2 regions of the Ensifer sp. EB106-05-01-XG146 genome follow, and region 2 is predicted to be linked to the other one. Evidence: riboswitches for the same ligand, from Rfam matches in the RefSeq annotation. Region 2 holds a riboswitch; the other holds the start of a gene.
The links. A riboswitch is a leader RNA that binds a small molecule or an ion and turns the genes downstream of it on or off. The one in region 2 is predicted to bind S-adenosylmethionine.
Positions count from the first base shown of each region.

Region 1: it holds a riboswitch for S-adenosylmethionine, as region 2 does, so the genes downstream of both, metA (homoserine O-acetyltransferase MetA) here and AC3WVQ_RS00850 (O-succinylhomoserine sulfhydrylase) in region 2, are expected to answer to the same signal.

Region 1 covers NZ_JBYTDX010000001.1:3,510,189-3,519,347, reverse strand. The annotation lists gene AC3WVQ_RS17440 (aldose epimerase family protein) at 1-234, opposite strand, end outside; gene AC3WVQ_RS17435 (vWA domain-containing protein) at 498-1,682, opposite strand; gene metA (homoserine O-acetyltransferase MetA) at 1,689-2,615, opposite strand; SAM riboswitch at 2,677-2,754, opposite strand; gene AC3WVQ_RS17425 (NUDIX hydrolase) at 2,997-3,440, opposite strand; gene AC3WVQ_RS17420 (AAA family ATPase) at 3,437-4,276, opposite strand; gene AC3WVQ_RS17415 (RidA family protein) at 4,381-4,761, opposite strand; gene leuD (3-isopropylmalate dehydratase small subunit) at 4,771-5,376, opposite strand; gene AC3WVQ_RS17405 (VOC family protein) at 5,532-5,948, opposite strand; gene AC3WVQ_RS17400 (hypothetical protein) at 6,166-6,420, opposite strand; gene AC3WVQ_RS17395 (HpcH/HpaI aldolase/citrate lyase family protein) at 6,546-7,451, shown strand; gene AC3WVQ_RS17390 (DUF1737 domain-containing protein) at 7,448-7,654, shown strand; gene AC3WVQ_RS17385 (metallopeptidase family protein) at 7,930-8,364, opposite strand; gene AC3WVQ_RS17380 (ImuA family protein) at 8,534-9,159, shown strand, end outside.
Region 2 covers NZ_JBYTDX010000001.1:180,114-189,272, reverse strand. The annotation lists gene AC3WVQ_RS00885 (calcium:cation antiporter) at 1-905, opposite strand, end outside; gene AC3WVQ_RS00880 (S24 family peptidase) at 1,093-1,746, shown strand; gene AC3WVQ_RS00875 (thermonuclease family protein) at 1,760-2,572, shown strand; gene AC3WVQ_RS00870 (tellurite resistance TerB family protein) at 2,700-3,110, shown strand; gene AC3WVQ_RS00865 (transporter substrate-binding domain-containing protein) at 3,145-3,978, opposite strand; tRNA gene AC3WVQ_RS00860 (tRNA-Gly) at 4,123-4,197, opposite strand; gene AC3WVQ_RS00855 (2'-deoxycytidine 5'-triphosphate deaminase) at 4,279-5,376, opposite strand; SAM riboswitch at 5,451-5,529, shown strand; gene AC3WVQ_RS00850 (O-succinylhomoserine sulfhydrylase) at 5,574-6,758, shown strand; gene AC3WVQ_RS00845 (hypothetical protein) at 6,814-6,987, opposite strand; gene apaG (Co2+/Mg2+ efflux protein ApaG) at 6,986-7,378, shown strand; gene AC3WVQ_RS00835 (Hsp33 family molecular chaperone) at 7,437-8,426, opposite strand; gene argF (ornithine carbamoyltransferase) at 8,725-9,159, opposite strand, start outside.

The sequences.
Region 1 (9,159 bases), 3.3 Mb from region 2:
GATGCGATTGGCGCAGCGTCCAGGCGTGGCGCCGAGATAGGGCGAATGGGCGAGATAGCTTTCGAGATCGGTGAAACCGAGCACCAGCGGCGGCTCATGGCCTTCCAGGCGCAGGTCCTGGATCACCGAGCCCCAGGTCAAGACATGGGCGGTGAGGCCGCCACCGGAGAGCACCACACGATGGACCGGCTCGCCGGATGGCAGGTGGCCGAAGATTTCCGTGTTCTGATGCATATTCACCGCTGGCTCCCACTACAGCGCTGCGCGTCTCCGCAGACGCACAAAGGTCGCCGTACACTTTTGAATTGCTGCATGTTTTGTCCTTGGCTCGGTTAGGATCCAAGGAAACATGCAACGGTGCGATCGCAGCAACCTGCGTCATTTCCAAAGGCACGGCAACCGGAAAATCATACTAAATGCGGCCTGGCGCCGTCTCCGGCCTGAGAGCAAAAACATCCAGCTATTCAAGGTGCTATAGCGACCTCTCGGCAGACATGTCAGCGCGACAGCTGCTTGGTCGCCTCCTGCAGGCCGGCGAGCGTCAAGGGGAACATTCGTCCCTCGAACAGGCCCTTCACCATCGTGATCGACTGGGTATAGCCCCAGTGCTGTTCGGGCACGGGATTGAGCCAGATGGAGCGCGGAAAATGTGCCGTCAGACGAGAGAGCCAGAGGGCGCCCGCCTCGTCGTTCCAGTGCTCCACCGAGCCGCCGGGGTGGCTGATTTCATAGGGGCTCATCGAAGCGTCGCCGACGAAGATGGCGCGATAGTCGCCGCCGTAGGTGCGCAGCACTTCCGTCGTACGGGTAATGTCGACACGGCGGCGGCGATTGTCCTTCCACAGGCCCTCGTAGACGCAATTGTGGAAGTAGAAATGCTCCATATGGCGGAACTCGCTGCGAGCCGCTGAAAACAACTCCTCGACGATGCGGATATGATCGTCCATCGATCCGCCGATATCGAAGAACATCAGAAGCTTCACCGCATTGCGGCGCTCCGGCCGCGTCACCACGTCGAGATAGCCGTGTTCGGCGGTGGCGCGGATCGTGCCGGAGAGGTCGAGTTCGTCGGCGGCACCCTGGCGCACCCAGCGCCGGAGCCGCTTCAGGGCCACTTTGATGTTGCGCGTGCCGAGCTCGATCGTGTCGTCATAATCCTTGAACTCGCGCCGGTCCCAAACCTTGACGGCGCGGCGGTGGCGCGACTGGTCCTGGCCGATCCGCACACCCTCGGGATTGTAGCCATAGGCGCCGAAAGGCGAGGTGCCGGCGGTACCGATCCATTTCGAGCCGCCCTGATGGCGGCCCTTTTGCTCCTGCAGCCGCTGGCGCAAGGTCTCCATCAGCTTGTCGAAGCCGCCGAGTGCCTCGATCAGGCGTTTTTCTTCCTCGCTCAGATGCTTCTCTGCGAGCTTGCGCAGCCAATCCTCGGGGATGGTGGCCTCTTCGCTCGCTTCCATCGGGTTGACTGCTTCGAGACCCGAAAAGCAGTGCTGGAACACCCGGTCGAAGCGGTCGATATGGCGTTCGTCCTTCACCAGTGCCGTGCGCGCAAGATAGTAGAAGGCTTCGACGTCGAAGGTGGCGATGCCCGCCTCCATCCCCTCGATCAAGGACAGGAATTCCCGGAGCGTGACCGGGACCTTCGCTGCCTTGAGTTCGAGGAAGAAGGGAATGAACATCTGACCTCAGCTTTTCCCGGTGCCGATCTCCGCGAGATCGTAGGGCGTCGTCTGGTACATCTCGTTGATCCAGTTACCGAAGAAGAGATGTGCATGGCTGCGCCAGCGGTTCTGCGGCGGCAGGGTCGAATCGTTGTGCGGGAAGTAGTCGTGCGGCATCTTGATCGGCACGCCCGCATCCACGTCGCGGAAGTATTCGTCCGACAGCGAGGTCGAATCATACTCCACGTGGTTGAACATGTAGAGCCGGTTGCCCTTTTTCTCGTGCACGAGGCAGACGCCCATCTCCTTCGATTCCATCAGGATTTCGAGGCTCGGCACCTTGTCGATGTCGGCGCGGCGCACTTCGGTCCAGCGCGAAACGGGGACGGCGAAATCGTCGGAGAAGCCGTTGAGATAGACGGAGGAGCGGTTGAGGTTCTGGTGACGATAGACGCCGAAGGCTTTTTCCTTCAGCGGATACTTCGGCACGTCGTGGAAGTGATAGATTGCCGCCATCGCGCCCCAGCAGACGTTGAGCGTCGAATGCACGTTGGTCTCGGTCCAGTCGAGGATGCGCTTCAGCTCGTCCCAATAGGTGACGTCTTCGTATTCGAGCGTCTCGACCGGGGCGCCGGTGATGATGAAACCGTCGAACTTGCGGCCCTGCACTTCTTCCCAGGTCTCGTAGAAGGAGAGCAGGTGATCTTCCGAGGTGTTCTTGGCGCGGTGAGCGCCGATGCGCACCAGCGACAGTTCCACCTGCAGCGGCGAAGCGCCGATCAGGCGCGCCATCTGGATCTCTGTCTTGATCTTGTTCGGCATGAGGTTCAGGAGCCCGATCTGGAGCGGGCGGATATCCTGACGGATCGCCACGGTCTCGGTCATCACCCGCACGCCCTCATGCGCGAGGGTTTCGAAGGCGGGCAGCGTATCGGGAATCTTGATGGGCATGGGCTTCCACTCGATCAATACAAAAAAACCGGCGGCGATTGATCGCGACCGGTCCTCGGAAATCCAACTTTCCTCGGCCCTTTAGCGACTTGTTTAACGTGGCTGCAAGCCGGCCGGCCAAATCACCACGGAGAATTTGATAGCGCGAGTGGGCCGCGGGGGTCAAGAAAAACGATTCGCGTAGGGGGCGGCTGCCCCTCATCCCGCTGCCGCGACCTTCTCCCCGCTGGCGGGGAGAAGCGGCCTTGCCGCACCCGATCGTTCCACGAGCTAAGCTCAGCGACCGTTCGGCCCATCTTGGCAGCCGGGTTCGCTGTCGGCACGTCTCGGCTTGGGGGCAGCCGTCGTCCTCGTCCCCTCTCCCCGCCCGCGGGGAGAGGGTCAGGGAGAGGGGCTGGTCTGCAGCAGGCTTAGAGCATCCCGCATGCCATAACCCAGCCGGCGGTCAGCCTGATCGATACCGAGCCAAAAGAAACGAAAGCGAATCGGGTCACCGCCGCCAAAGGGCGTCATTTCCTGATGTATCCAGGTCTGCCGTTGCTCGCCGGCAAGGGCGATGTGGAAGTAGTGCCGCCGATGACAGATCGTCCTGCCGTCCTTCGGGTAGTGGTAGTCCTGCGTGACGAGATGGGTGAGTGCTTCCGGCGGCGTCAGCCCGGTTTCCTCGATGAATTCCCGCTGAGCCGATGTCTCCGGGCTTTCGCCTGGTTCCATCGTACCGCCGGGCACCTGCAGCTCGATCTCTGGGAAATCCGGCTCGTCGAAGACCAGCAGGCGGTCCTGCCAGGTGGCGTAGATCAGGACCTTGTGCGCGTCCGGCCTCATCCGTCGCGGCGGGCCATGAAGGCGAGGCGCTCGAAGAGGTGCACGTCTTGTTCGTTCTTCAGGAGCGCACCGTGCAGCTTCGGCAACATGGTCTTGGCATCGGCCCTGAGGTCGGCCGGATCGACCTCGTCGGCGACGAGCAGGCGGATCCAGTCGAGCGCCTCTGACGTGGAGGGCTTCTTCTTCAGCCCCGGCACCTGGCGGATGTCGTAGAAGGCGGCGAGCGCCGCCGAAAGCAGCGTCTTGCGGATGCCGGGATAATGCACCTCGACGATGCGGGCGAGCGTGTCTGCATCGGGGAAGCGGATATAGTGGAAGAAGCAGCGGCGCAGAAACGCGTCCGGCAGCTCCTTCTCGTTGTTGGAGGTGATGATGACGATCGGCCGGTGACGCGCGCCGATCATCTCGCCGGTCTCGTAGACATGGAATTCCATGCGGTCGAGCTCCTGCAACAGGTCGTTCGGAAACTCGATGTCGGCCTTGTCTATCTCGTCGATCAGAAGCACCACGCGGCGATCGGCCTCGAAGGCCTGCCAGAGCTTGCCCTTGCGGATATAGTTCCGGACCTCGTTGACACGCTCGTCGCCGAGCTGGCTGTCGCGCAGCCGCGACACGGCGTCATATTCATAGAGGCCTTGCTGTGCCTTGGTCGTCGACTTGACGCTCCATTCGATGAGTTCGAGGCCAAGGGCGGCGGCGATCTGGCGGGCAAGCTCGGTCTTGCCGGTGCCGGGCTCGCCCTTGACCAGCAGCGGCCGCTCCAGCCGGATCGCGGCGTTGACGGCGATCATCAGGTCCTTGTCGGCGATATAGTCGGCGGTGCCTTGAAATTGCATGGGCGTCTTCCGGTTCAGCGTAAGTCAGGCGAAGTCATGCCCTATGGACTATCGCATAATGGCTTAAATCGGAATCGTTTTGAGGGTGGGCGCGATCAGGGGGGTCAGCCGCGAAGCGCGGTGATCTCGATCTCGATCAGCATTTCCGGGCGGATCAGGTCGCAGACGATCATCGTTGCGGCCGGGCGGATCTCGCCGAAGACTTCGCCGAAGATCGGGAACACCCGGTCGGCGAAGCTGGCATCGGTGACGTAATAGTGGTTGCGCACCACGTCCTTCATCGAGAAGCCCGCTTCCTTCAGCGCGCCCTCGATCGTCTTCAGGCAATTGCGCGCCTGCTCTTCCACCGTCTCGGGCATGGTCATGGTGGCGTAGTCATAGCCGGTCGTTCCGGAGACGAAGCACCAGTCACCCATCGCGACGGCACGCGAATAGCCTGCCGTCTTTTCGAAGGGCGAGCCCGAGGAGATGAGCTTGCGCGCCATATCTTCGTTTTATGCCCAGGGGCGCGCGGCGCCGACCGTCTTTTCGAAGCTGTCGATGGCGGTTGCCTTTTCCAGCGTCAGGCCGATGTCGTCGAGGCCGTTCAAGAGGCAGTGACGCTTGAAGGCGTCGACCTCGAACTTGACCGAACCGCCGTCCGGACCGGTGATTTCCTGGGATTCCAGGTCGACCGAGAGGATGGCGTTGGAGCCGCGCGAGGCGTCGTCCATCAGCTTGTCGAGGTCAGCCTGGCTGACGACGATCGGCAGGATGCCGTTCTTGAAACAGTTGTTGTAGAAGATGTCGGCAAAGGACGTGGAGATCACGCAGCGGATGCCGAAGTCGAGCAGCGCCCACGGAGCATGCTCGCGCGAGGAGCCGCAGCCGAAGTTATCGCCGGCAACGAGAATGCTGGCGTTCTGGTAGGCCGGCTTGTTGAGCACGAAGTCCGGGTTGACCGAGCCGTCTTCATTGTAGCGGGCTTCGGCGAAGAGGCCCTTGCCAAGGCCGGTGCGCTTGATCGTCTTCAGGTAGTCCTTCGGAATGATCATGTCCGTGTCGATGTTGACGACGGGGAGGGGGGCGGCGACACCGGTGAGCTTGACGAATTTTTCCATAACTTCAGGCCTTCGATTTCAGAAGAATGTTGCGCTAGCGTTTAGATGAGTTTTGCGCCGAAATGAAGGAAAATCTGTTCAAATGCGCTTCGCCGGGCGGGTGAAAATGCCCGCCCGGCGAGAGCTTCGTCCGGATCTCGATTGTCTGCAGGGACTTAGCTTGCCTTCACCGGGCTGTTCATGGCCCAGAGAACGCCGAAGGGATCGCGGAGCTGGCCGTAGCGGTCGCCCCAGAACATCACCTCGATCGGCATGACCACCTCGGTGCCGGCGGCAACCGCACGGTCCCACCAGGCATCGATGTCGTCGACGGTGAGCGTCAGGGTGAAGGCCTGCGGCTTTTCCAGCGGATGACCGTATTCCGGATAGGCATCGGCGAGCATCAGCGAGCTGCCGTTGACATAGAGGTGGATGTGCATCGTGCGGCCCTGCTCGTCGAGCGGGTGCCGGCCCACTTCCTTGGCCCCGAAGGCGCGCTGGTAGAATTCGGACGCCTTGGCGGCGCCATCGACCTGAAGATAGGGCAGAAGGCCGTTGAGGACCGGTGCCGGCTGCTGCGTCTGGGTATCCATATCGTTCTCCATCCTGTTCGAAGAGCCAGGACCGTGCTGGCCTGCCTCAAGGACGGACATGGAATCTCCGATCCGACATGGGGTCGAAAAAAAATCGCAGCCATGACGTTTTTCAAGGCCGCCAACAGGGTTCGAGCCGATCACGGATCGGCCCGATTGCAATGATCGCCGGGGATCGATTCCGACGCCCAGGGATCGATTTCGACACCCAGGGGGATCAGAGGTCGATGATCGTGCCGCGGCCGTCGTTCCAGATGCGCATCTCGCGCTGGCCCTGGGCCGCACCTGCGGCAGCCGGGCGCGCGGTGGCGCGGGCAGGCCTGAAATTCAGCCGGGTGGCAATGGCGCTGCCGACCACGACGACGGCGGCGATGCCGGCCAGTGCCAGCGCCAGCGAGGCGGTAAGCACAAAGGCCGCGAACGTGATGGTCAGGGCTGCGGCCGTAAAGAGAACAGAGCGAATGCTTTGCATAATCGTCACCTTTCTGATGGCGATGTGGGGGCGCGCCTTCGGACTTGCAAGAGGCGGGCTTTCGAAAGGGGTGCGGCGGTTCGCCTCGTCTTGCGGAACGCGGCAAAGGCGGGCACAACTGAAGCATGAACAAATCGAGCGAACATCACCCTGTACGCCTGCGCCGCTCGGTGCTTTGCGTGCCGGCCGACAATGCCCGCGCGCTTGCCAAGGTCGCGGAACTCGCGACGGATGTCGCGATCTTCGATCTCGAGGATGCGGTAGCGCCCGAGCGCAAGGTGGAAGCGCGTGCGGCGCTGGTGCAGTATCTGACGGCGAGCCGGCCGGATTGCGAGATTGTCATTCGCATCAATGCGATCGGCTCCGACTATGGTCAGGGCGATCTTGCTGCGGCGCTTGCGGCCAATCCCGACGCCATCCTGTTGCCGAAGGTCGAAAGCCCGGCGGATATCCAGGCGGCGGCCGACTGGCTCGACGAGAACGATGCGCCGGAGACGCTGCGCCTCTGGGCAATGATCGAGACGCCACGCGGGGTGATCAACGCGCCGGCAATCGCCGAGGCCGGCCGTACCTTCAGTGGCAGGCTCGATTGTTTCGTCGTCGGCCTCAACGACCTGCGCAAGGAGACCGGCGTTCCGGATCGTCCGGGCCGGCCCTATCTCATCCCCTGGCTGATGCAGATCCTGCTTGCCGCGCGCGGCGGCGGGCTCGATGTCATCGACGCCGTGTTCAACGATTTCCGCGATGGTGCCGGTTTCGACGAGGAATGCCGGCAGGGCCGCGACATGGGTTATGACGGCAAAATGCTGATCCATCCAGCGCAGATCGGCCCGGCGAACGAGCGCTTCGGCGTCGATCAGATCGCCGTCGACGAGGCGCGCGCGATCATCGCCGCCTTCGCGCTGCCCGAAAACGCCGGCAAGGGCGTCATCAACCTCAGCGGGCGGATGGTCGAGCGGCTGCACCTCGACCAGGCCGTCACGCTTGCCGCCAAGGCGGACCTCATCGAAAAACGAAAGACAAGATCTTGAAACTCTTCCGCTTCCTGACCGGCCCTGACGACGCTTCCTTCTGCCACAAGGTGACGGCGGCGCTAAACCAGGGCTGGAGCCTGCATGGCTCGCCCACCTATGCTTTCAATGCCGACACGCAGCACATGCAGTGCGGCCAGGCGGTGGTGAAGGAGGTCGAAGGCAAGGAATACACCCCGGATATCAAGCTGTCGGAGCAGTAGTCGAGGCTGTTTGCCGTCGCGCAGGTTTGCCCCTCTCCTCGGGTTTAGCCCGAGGACTAACCTCTCCCTGCAGGCGGGGCGAGGGGACGCGGTTGATGCTCACAATCGGCGTGTGAGGCCTGCTTTCTGGAATCGGTCGTGCTCCGATTGGGATGCGTATCGCGAGTTTCCTTCGCCCCGCCTGCGGGGAGAAGGTGCCGGCAGGCGGATGAGAGGCTTCCTCACCGTGCGGATGAGGGGCGGCCCTCACCGCGCGATGATAGGCAAATGAAGTGTCAGCCGCCGACGTGCTCGACGCTGGCCTCGATCCGTTCCATGTCGTCGTCGGAGAGGCCGAAATGGTGGCCGATCTCGTGGATCAGCACGTGGGTGATGATGTCACCCAGCGTCTCCTCGTTCTCCGCCCAATAGTCGATGATTGGGCGGCGGTAGAGGGTGATGCGGTTCGGAAACTGGCCGGTTTCCATGGTGAAGCGTTCGCTGATGCCGCGGCCTTCGAAGAGGCCGAGCAGGTCGAAAGGCGTTTCCAGCGCCATGTCCTCGAAAACGTCGTCGCTCGGGAAGTCGGCAACTTCGATGATAAGGTCGGTCGTCAGCTGGCGGAATTCCTGCGGCAGGTGGCCATAGGCCTCCAGCGCAAGCTGCTCGAAAGTGGTAAGCGTCGGTGCGTGGCGTTCCCGCCAATCATCGGTCTGGTCAATGCGGGCCATAGGCACTCCTTGTTGCCCTCCATATAGCGATTTTGCCTTTGTTTTTCGAGTGTTGAATTCCTTGACCACAGAGACAGGAATAAATTCTTAGAATTGGCTGTTGACTCATTTAGGAAGCTCTGGAATCTAATAGAACATAACATGAACATTCTGATGGGAGTTGACCGTCATGGCCGACACAGCCGTGCAGCGGGAGACGGTACTTTCGCTCCGAGAAACCATAGCCAGGATCGAAAACCGTCGGCTTCCGGGCGTCGTGCGCGCCGCCAAGGCGGCCGATCCCGGCGGCTTCCGTCAACGGGAAGAAGACGAGCCTGGCCGCAAGGCGCTGGCGCTCGGCGTTCCCGATCTGGACGACCTTCTCGAAGGCGGCCTGCCGCTCGAAGGCATGACGGAAATCCGCAATGCCGAGACGCGCGATGCCGGTGCAGCCGCCGGTTTTGCCGCAGCACTCAGCGTGCTCTGTCAACGGGCGCGGCTTGAAAAGGGCGAGCCGGCCGCCCCCGTTCTCTGGATCAGCCAGTCGATGGCTTCCACCGAGGCGGGCATGCCCTATGGGTTGGGTCTGAAGGCCTTTGGTCTCGATGTCCGCGGCCTCGTCTTCAGCCTGCCACGCACGATAAAGGATGCGCTCTGGATCGCCGAGGCCGCGCTTTCCGTGCCGAGCTTCTGTGCCGTCATCCTTGAAATTCGCGGCAACCCGGCCGCCCTGGCACTCAGCGAGAGCCGACGCCTGCATGTGCGCTCGCGCGCTGGCCACGTCCCCCTTCTGCTTCTGCGCCAATCCGGACACGA
Region 2 (9,159 bases):
GCGATCGCCTCCATCACCGGCACCGTCAGGATGACGGTCGAAAGCGAAGCGCCGAGCGCGATATTGACGACCGCCTGCATGCGATTTGCGAGAGCGGCGCGCATGGCGGTCATGATCTCCGGAGAGGCGGAAATCGCCGCGACGACGATGGCCGTGACAGCCGGCGGTGCACCGCTCCCTTTCAAGCCCGATGTCAGCAGCGACGACATCACTTCCGCCAGCACACCGATCAGCACGATGCCGAGGATCAGGATCACGATCGACGGCAACACCGGCTGGTCGGGGCCGCCCTCTCTCGCGCTCCCCTCGCCCTTCGCCTTCGGATAGCTGTAGCTGAAGAAGTAGCTGTGCACGCCCACCTGCATGCGCAGGAACAGGGCGTAGAGCGTGATCATCGCGCCGATGGTGAAGGCCGAGTAGAGATGCCATTTCGCCGCCGGCACGAATTCCGGCACGATCATAGAAATCCCCATCGCCGTCAGGATCATCACGCTGTAGGTGCGGGCGGAATCGTCATTATAGGGCTGTTCGCCGTGCTTCAGACCTCCGAGAAGGGCTGCGAGGCCCAGGATGCCGTTGATGTCGAGCATGACGGCCGCATAGATCGTGTCGCGCACCAGCGTCGGCGAGGTCTCGCTGGTCATCATGATCGCCAGAACGACGACTTCGACGAGCACCGCCGAGAGCGTGAGGATCATCGTGCCATAGGGATCGCCGACCTTGGATGCCAGAACCTCGGCGTGATGCGACACCCGCAGCGATGCAAGCACGATCGCAACCACCAGACCGGCGGCACCGAGAAGCGTTGCGAGGCGCCCCATCTCAAGCAGGCGATCTTCGAGCGCAAGCCCGGCGACCGCGGCAAGCATGGCGACGATCAGCAGGCGTTCCGCTTTCATGCGCATCAACAAAACGCCCTCCACCGAAAGCCTGTCCTGCCCATCACCGGAACTATAGGGGCCGCGTCCCGCAAATCAAATGACGGAAAGAGGACTATTTTCCTCCCGATTCTTTACCGCCCTGCAGCGTTTCGGTAGTGTGGCCGGGAACCAAAGCAGCAAGTGGCCGCCTGCCCGGCCTGGATCTCTCGTCATGTTGTCTCACGGCACGATCTGGCACGCTATCGACACCCTGGCCGAGCGCCACCAGCTCTCGCCGTCCGGCCTCGCGCGCCGTGCCGGCCTCGACCCGACCTCCTTCAACAAATCCAAACGTCGCTCCGCCGACGGGCGCGAGCGCTGGCCCTCGACAGAATCGATCGCCAAGGTGCTGGGGGCGACGGGCGCCACCATGGACCAGTTCACCAGCCTACTGCAGCCGGAGGGGGTCCCAGCGCCTTCCGAGCCGGTGGCCGCTGCCACGATCCCGCTGATCGGCTTTGCCCAGGCGGGTGCCGGCGGCTACTTCGACGATGGCGGCTTTCCCGCCGGTCAGGGCTGGGACGTCATCGACTTTCCGACGGATGCGGAAAAGCGCAGCGGCACCTATGCGCTCGGGGTCCAGGGAGACAGCATGCTGCCGCTCTACCGCGACGGCGACATCCTGATCGTCGACCCCGGCGCGCCGATCCGGCGTGGCGATCGGGTTGTGGTGAAGACGCAGGAGGGCGAGGTCATGGCAAAGGTGCTCACGCGCCAGACGCCGCGTGTGATCGAACTTCTATCGCTCAATCCCGAGCATCCGAACCGGAGCTTCGAGACCAGCCAGATCGAATGGATCGCCCGAATTATCTGGGCCAGCCAATAGGACGTCCTTCCTGATGCGGCAGCATTTCTACACCCTTGCCGGCGGCATCGCCGCAATCGCCCTTTTCACCGGCATCCTCTATGCGGGCGCTGTTGCCATCCGCGACCGTGAGACCGCCGCCACACCGGAACTCGTTCTCGAAACGCCCGACATGACAGATTTCGAGGCGACGCCGGATCAGGCCGACGACGAGGTCCCGCTCGATCCCGGCGGCGCGGCGACGACCAGCGAACAATCGCCCACGACGGAAAATGCGGCACGCGCCATCGAGCCACAGCAGTTCGGCCTGCCCGATACGGTCACCAGTGCGCCGCTCGAACGGGTGGAACCGCGTGCGCCGTTGTCGGAACCGAAGAAGGAAGCGAAGGCCGCCGGGCCGACCGTACTCTATCGCCCGGTCGCGGTCGCCGCCGGTGTGATCCAGTTCGACAAGCTGACGCTGCAGATCGACGGCATCGAGCCGGAACAAGCGGAGCGGACCTGCGAAAGCGCCGGCAAGAGCTGGCCCTGCGGCATCGTCGCGCGAACCGCCTTCAGAAACTTCCTGCGCGCACGTGCGGTCAGCTGCGATCTGCCCGAAGGAGATTCCGGCCCTTCGGCCACCGCCTCCTGCACGCTTGGCGGACAGGATCTTGCCACCTGGCTCGTCGACAATGGCTGGGCAACGCCGGTTCCCGGCTCGACCCTCGAAAAACGCGCCGACGCAGCACGCCAGGCGAAACTCGGTTTTTACGGTGACGATCCGCGCGACCTCAGCCACACGCCGATGACATTCGACGATCCGACCCTCGGCATCGGAGTGGACGCTTCGCAGCCGGACTTGTAAATAGCCGCGACAATTCCCAGCTCTCGACCGTCTGCCGAAAGCGGCAGACGGCTCAACTCTTTGAAACGACGCAATTCCGGATCAGGAACCGTGCCATCCCTGGAATCGCTCTACCGCCGGAAAGCCCATGCAACCAAGCCTCAGCCACCACGAAGCTCTCATCTATGTCATGGTGATGATGTCGGCGGTCGACCGCGAGATGAGCGACGACGAGTTTGCCCGCATCGGCCGGCTGGTTCAATTCCTGCCCGTGTTCGACGGCTTCGACGAGGACAGCCTCGTCCATATCGGCCATGAATGCTCGGCGCAGCTGGCGGCGCCCGAGGGGCTCGACATCATGCTCGAGATCGTGCGCGAAGCGCTGCCGGAGAAGTTCCACGAGACGGCCTATGCGCTCGCCGTCGAGATCGCGGCCGCCGACCAGCGCATCCGCAACGAAGAAATCCGCCTGCTGCAGTTGCTGCGCGACCGGCTTGGCCTCGACAAGCTGACCTGCGCCGCTATCGAGCGCGGCGCGCTCGCCCGCTTCCGCCGATAGGCCGGCCGGTGATCACGCCGAAAAGTTCTGGCGCCTAATAGATTCCGTTCGGGAAGTAGCGCAGGTAGATTTCCTCCAAGCGGCCGCTGCGCGACAGCGCCAGCAGCGCGTGATCGATCGCCTGGGTCAGGGCAGGCTCGGACTTGCGGTTCATGATCGTCAGGCCTTCACCGAGGAAGCGCTGCGAGAAGTAGGCGCCATCGACAAGCGTGCAGCAGCCGCCAGCAGCGCTACCCGAGATCCAGAAGGACAGCTGCATGCCGTCGGAAAACACCGCCGGCACATCGCCCTTCTGCAGAGCCGTCAGCATGGCCTCGCGGTCGGGATAGACCTTGGCCTCGATCTTTGGGAAAAACGCCTTGAACATCGCCTCATGCGTGGTTCCGGCGACGACACCGACCGGCTTCCCCTTGAGATCGCTCGGTGCCGAGACTGCGCCGGCCGCCTTGGTATTGACGGCGAAGCGCGCTGGAAGCCGCATGAAGGCGCGGGAAAAGCCAAAGCGTTGGCGCAGTTCCGGACCGACGGCGATACCGGCGGCCACCGCCTCGCCCTGCCCCTCTTCCAGTGCCGGCAGCAGCTCCGCATAGGTCACGGCCTGGATCTGGCATTTGGCCTCGATGTCGAGCTCGCGGCAGATCTCGCGCACGAGATCGACATGAAATCCCGAAAGCTTGCCGGACTGGTCGATGAAGTTGAACGGCGGAAAGTCCACCGTCGTCAGGAAACGCAGGCGCGCCAGGCCCGTGAGGTCGGGCTTGGCGATGCGTTCGCGCGCGTCGAACAGCAGCGGCAGATCCTTAGCCTCGGCCGCAAGCGGCGTCGCGATCAAGGATACGCAAAGGGCGAAAAAGGAAAGAACTTTCATGGGCAGCGGCCGGCACGTCTCATGTGGCAGGGGCGGCCCTTGGAACCGCGGTGATTCATCGAGCGGTAAAGTAACCGGCCGCAGCGCAGCTGACCATAGGCCGCCACGAGAACGCGGTTACACAAGGAACGGGACGAGAAAGAATGGAGCGGGTGATCGGGATCGAACCGACGACATCCAGCTTGGGAAGCTGGCGTTCTACCGCTGAACTACACCCGCGGCGCCTGCGAAACTTCCCGAACCGGGGCGATCTGTCAAGCACCCTTGCGCGGGATCGCGTAAGGGGCGCTGCAAAATCCCCTACTCGGCGCGGAAATGCTTCGAGAGCTTCAGGCCCTGCGCCTGGTAGTTGGAGCCGACGCCGAGGCCATAGAGACCATCCGGCCGTTCCAGCATGTGTTCGTAGATCAGGCGGCCGACGATCTGGCCGTGTTCGAGGATGAACGGCACCTCGTGGCTGCGCACTTCCAGCACGGCACGGCTGCCCGTGCCGCCGGCCGAGGCATGGCCGAAGCCCGGATCGAAGAAGCCGGCATAATGCACGCGAAACTCGCCGACCAGCGGATCGAACGGCGTCATCTCGGCCGCATAAAGCGGCGGAACATGCACCGCCTCGCGCGAGACGAGAATGTAGAACTCATCCGGATCGAGGATCAGTTCGTCGCGGCCGCGGCTGTAGAGTGGCTCCCAGAAATCGAAGATCGCGTGCTGCGCTTTCTTGTCGACGTCGATGACGGCGGTGTGATGCTTGCCGCGATAGCCGATCAGGCCTTCGGGCCCGGTGCCCTTCAGATCGATCGACAGCGCGATGCCGCCGCCGCTGACGTTCGGCTTGTCGCTCGCCACCAGCACGTCGCTCTCGTGCAGCGCCTGCAGTTCCTGCTCCGACAGAATAGACTGGCCCATGCGGAAGCGGATCTGCGACAGGCGCGAGCCTCGGCGCACGACGATCGGGAAGGTGCGCGGGCTGATTTCGAGATAGAGCGGACCGCTGTAGCCGGCCGGGATCTTGTCGAATTCCTGGGCGCGATCGGTGATGACGCGGGTGAAGATGTCGAGGCGACCGGTCGAGCTTTTCGGGTTGGCCGAGGCCGACATGCCCTCAGGCAGTTCCAGGCTTTCCATCAGCGGCACGATGTAGACGCAGCCCGTTTCCAGCACCGCGCCATCGGTCAGATCGACGACGTGCAGCTTCAGCCGGTCGAGCTTGTCGGCAACGAGGTGAGACGGGCCTGGCATGAAGCTTGCGCGGACGCGGAAAGCCTTCGAGCCTAGGCGCAGGTCGAGGCTTGCCGGCTGGATCTGATCGACATCCAGCGGCTTCTCGCTTTTGAGGCGTCCCGATTCTAACAGCGCGGCGATCGCGCGATCGGCCAAAATCCCAGTGTCGCGGCCCATTGCAGTCCTCTTTTCAGTTGCGAGACAAAACCAAACTCCGGGAATTGACGCAAGCGTACCCTGGCAGTATTGAAGCTTTATCCCGTGGTGATTTGGCCGGTCGGCTTGCAGCCACGTTAAACAAGTAGCTAAAAAGGCCGGGTGTCAAACCGGCCCTTCACGCGGCCGGTTTTTTTGTTTTTGAAAGTGACCGTCACATGAGCAAAAACTGGCGCCCCGCAACGCAACTGGTCCATGGCGGGACCACCCGTTCCCAGCACGGAGAGACCTCCGAGGCGATCTTCCTTACCCAGGGCTTTGTCTACGAGACGTCGGAAGCTGCGGAAGCTCGTTTCAAGGGCGAGACCGAAGGCTTCATCTACGCCCGCTACGGTAGCCCGACCAACGACATGTTTGAAAAGCGCATGTGCATGCTGGAAGGCGCCGAGGATGCGCGCGCCACGGCATCGGGCATGGCTGCCGTCACCGCCGCAATTCTCTGCCAGCTGAAGGCCGGCGACCACATCGTCGCCGCCCGCGCCCTCTTCGGCTCCTGCCGCTGGGTGGTCGAGACGCTGGCGCCGAAATACGGCATCGAGTGCACGCTGGTCGACGGACGCGACCTCGCCAACTGGGAAAAGGCGATCCAGAAGAACACCAAGGTCTTCTTCCTCGAAAGCCCGACCAACCCGACGCTCGAAGTCATCGACATTGCCGGCGTTGCCAAGCTCGCCAACCAGATCGGCGCCAAGGTCGTCGTCGACAACGTCTTTGCGACGCCGCTCTTCCAGAAGCCGCTGGAACTCGGCGCCCATATCGTCGTCTATTCCGCCACCAAGCATATCGACGGTCAGGGCCGTTGTCTCGGCGGTGTCGTGCTTTCCGACAAGGAATGGATCAACGAGCACCTGCACGACTACTTCCGCCACACCGGCCCGGCGATGTCGCCGTTCAACGCCTGGACGCTGCTGAAGGGCATCGAGACGCTGCCGCTACGCGTGCGTCAGCAGACGGAAACGGCCCGCCGCGTGGCCGACTTCCTGGCAGAACAGCCGCAGGTCGCCAAGGTCATCTATCCTGGCCGCAAGGATCATCCGCAGGCCGACATCATCGCCAAGCAGATGACCGGCGGATCGACGCTCGTCGCCTTCGAACTGAAGGGCGGCAAGGATGCAGCCTTCGCGCTGCAGAATGCGCTGGAGATCGTGCGCATCTCCAACAACCTCGGCGACAGCAAGAGCCTGATCACCCATCCGGGAACGACCACGCACAAGAACCTGACCGACGAGGCCCGCGAAGAGCTCGGCATTTCCGCTGGAACCGTGCGCTTCTCGGCCGGCATCGAGGACAGCGACGATGTGGTGGAAGATTTCGCCCGCGCGCTGAAGGCCGTGAAGTCCTGATTTTACGAAGACACGGCCGCCGTGATCAACGGCGGCCGACGCCGCTTGCCGGCCATCACGAGATGGTTTCCGGCGGCGCGGCGCCAAGGTGCCAGGCACGTTTCACCCGCTCGATCGCGTCAGCACGGCCATCCGTCCCATCATGGGATCGCACAATCTTGCCGTTATTCTTGACGAAACCATCTTGCTGTAGAATACCCTGAAAGACCTGAAGCAAGGTGATGCCCATGTATCGCGCTTTGACCCGCGACATAGAAGTTACGGTGGAGCCGTACTATCTCGAAGAGCAGTCGGATCCCGATGACGGCCGCTATGTCTGGGGCTATCGCATCGTCATCTCAAACCACTCGGACGCGTCCGTGCGGTTGATGACGCGCTACTGGCACATTACCGATGAGAACGGGCAAGTCGACGAGGTCAGCGGTCCGGGCGTCATCGGCGAGCAGCCGCTGCTCAATCCCGGCGATACCTATGAGTATTCGTCCGGATGCCCTCTGGATACGCCCTCAGGCGTCATGTTCGGCCACTACAGCATGGAATCGGAAGGCGGAGAGACCTTCAACGTTGCCATCCCCGCCTTCTCGCTCGATTCACCCGGGCTCGTGCGCACCCTGAACTGAAGCGCGTCCTTCGGACTAGCGTCGCTCTAAATCGCGGCCAGTCGGCCGGAAGCGCCCGCTACTGCGGGCGCACCTCGCTTGCTTCGAAGCGATAGGTCGTCGAGCAGAACTCGCAGGTCACCTTGACTTCGCCATCGTCGATGGTGCTTTCGAGGTCGTCCGTGCTCAGGTTGGACAACACCGACTGAAGCTTCTCGCGCGAGCAGCTGCAGCGGTCGTAGACCGCCTGCGGTTCGTAGACGCGGACGCCGCGCTCGTGGAACAGGCGATAGAGCAGCCGCTCGGTTCCGACCATCGGATCGGTCAACTCGTCCATGTCGATCGTTTCGACCATCACCTTGGCTTCGGCCCAGAGATCGTCGTCACCGAACGCGCTTTCACCATCATCACCATCACCGCCGGAAAGGTCGGGCTGGCGCATGCGTTCCGGCGCTTCCGGCAGGAACTGGGCGACCATGCCGCCGGCGCGCCAGCGATGGCGCGGCTTGCCGTTTTCGTCGCGATCGAGAAGCTCGGCCACGCCAAGGCGCACCTTGGTCGGGATCTGCTCCGACTGTCGGAAATAGACGCCGGCGATTTCTTCCAGCGTCGCTCCGTCGAGCGCAACGATCCCCTGGTAACGCTGGGTATGGGCGCCCTGGTCGATGGTGAAGGCGAGCACGCCCTTTCCGAGCAGCTCGTGCGAAAGGGTCCGGCCGTCCTTTTCGGCAGCGGCAAGCGCTTCCTGATCGTAGCGGGCATAGGCGCGCACGCGATCCGGCGTCGAGAAATCAGCGACCACCAGATCGACAGGGCCATCGCCCTGAGTCTGGACGATCAGCTTGCCTTCAAACTTCAGCGAGGTCCCGAGCAACACGGTGAGTACAACGGTTTCAGCAACCAGACGCGCGACCGGAAGCGGATAGTTGTGGCGCTCGAGGATTGCGTCCAGCATGGGGCCGAGCTGCACGGCGCGGCCGCGCACGTCGAGGCCTTCCACCTGGAAAGGCACGACGTGATCGTCACCGGCAAAGTCGAACTCACCAAGCCCTGGCGTCATGTCAGTCATGTCTTGCTCCTTGCCTTCAGCCACCAAGCTGCACCAGAGATATTGCTATCCCCGCGCAACGTGCTCGCTGTCTCAGTTGATCCCGCGATAAACGGATTGTCCACCAGGTATGTGCCGCCGCCATAGCAACGCACCACCTCGACGGTTGCGCGCTCACTACTTTCAGGAGCGCCCGTATGCCGCCTAAATCGTGTCGCACGTGGACAATGTCAAGTGCGGTGAACACGCCCCTATATGGCGCACGCTCGGCGGAGCGCACTGAAGCCTCTTCGCCGTCGCGCGCGACCGGGCAGCCGGCTCAGACGAGCCCCATGCACCAGGCAATGACCGACTTCTGTGCGTGCAGCCGGTTTTCCGCCTCGTCGAAGACCACCGACTGCGGGCCGTCGATGACCTCGTCGGTGACCTCTTCGCCGCGGTGCGCCGGCAGGCAGTGCATGAACAGCGCATCGGAGGCCGCACGCTTCATCAGCGCTTCATTGACCTGGTAGGGCTGGAAGACGTTGTGCCCGCGGGCGCGATGTTCCTGGTTCATCGAGATCCAGGTGTCGGTCACGACGCAATTGGCGTCGGCGACGGCCTGTTCGGCGTCATGACACAAAAGGACCTCGCCGCCATTGTTGCGCGCCCAGTTCAGGAACTTGTCCTGCGGCTCGGAACCGAGCGGCACGGCCATGTTCATGCGGTATCCGAAGCGGGCAGAACCTTCGATCAGCGAATGCAGCACGTTATT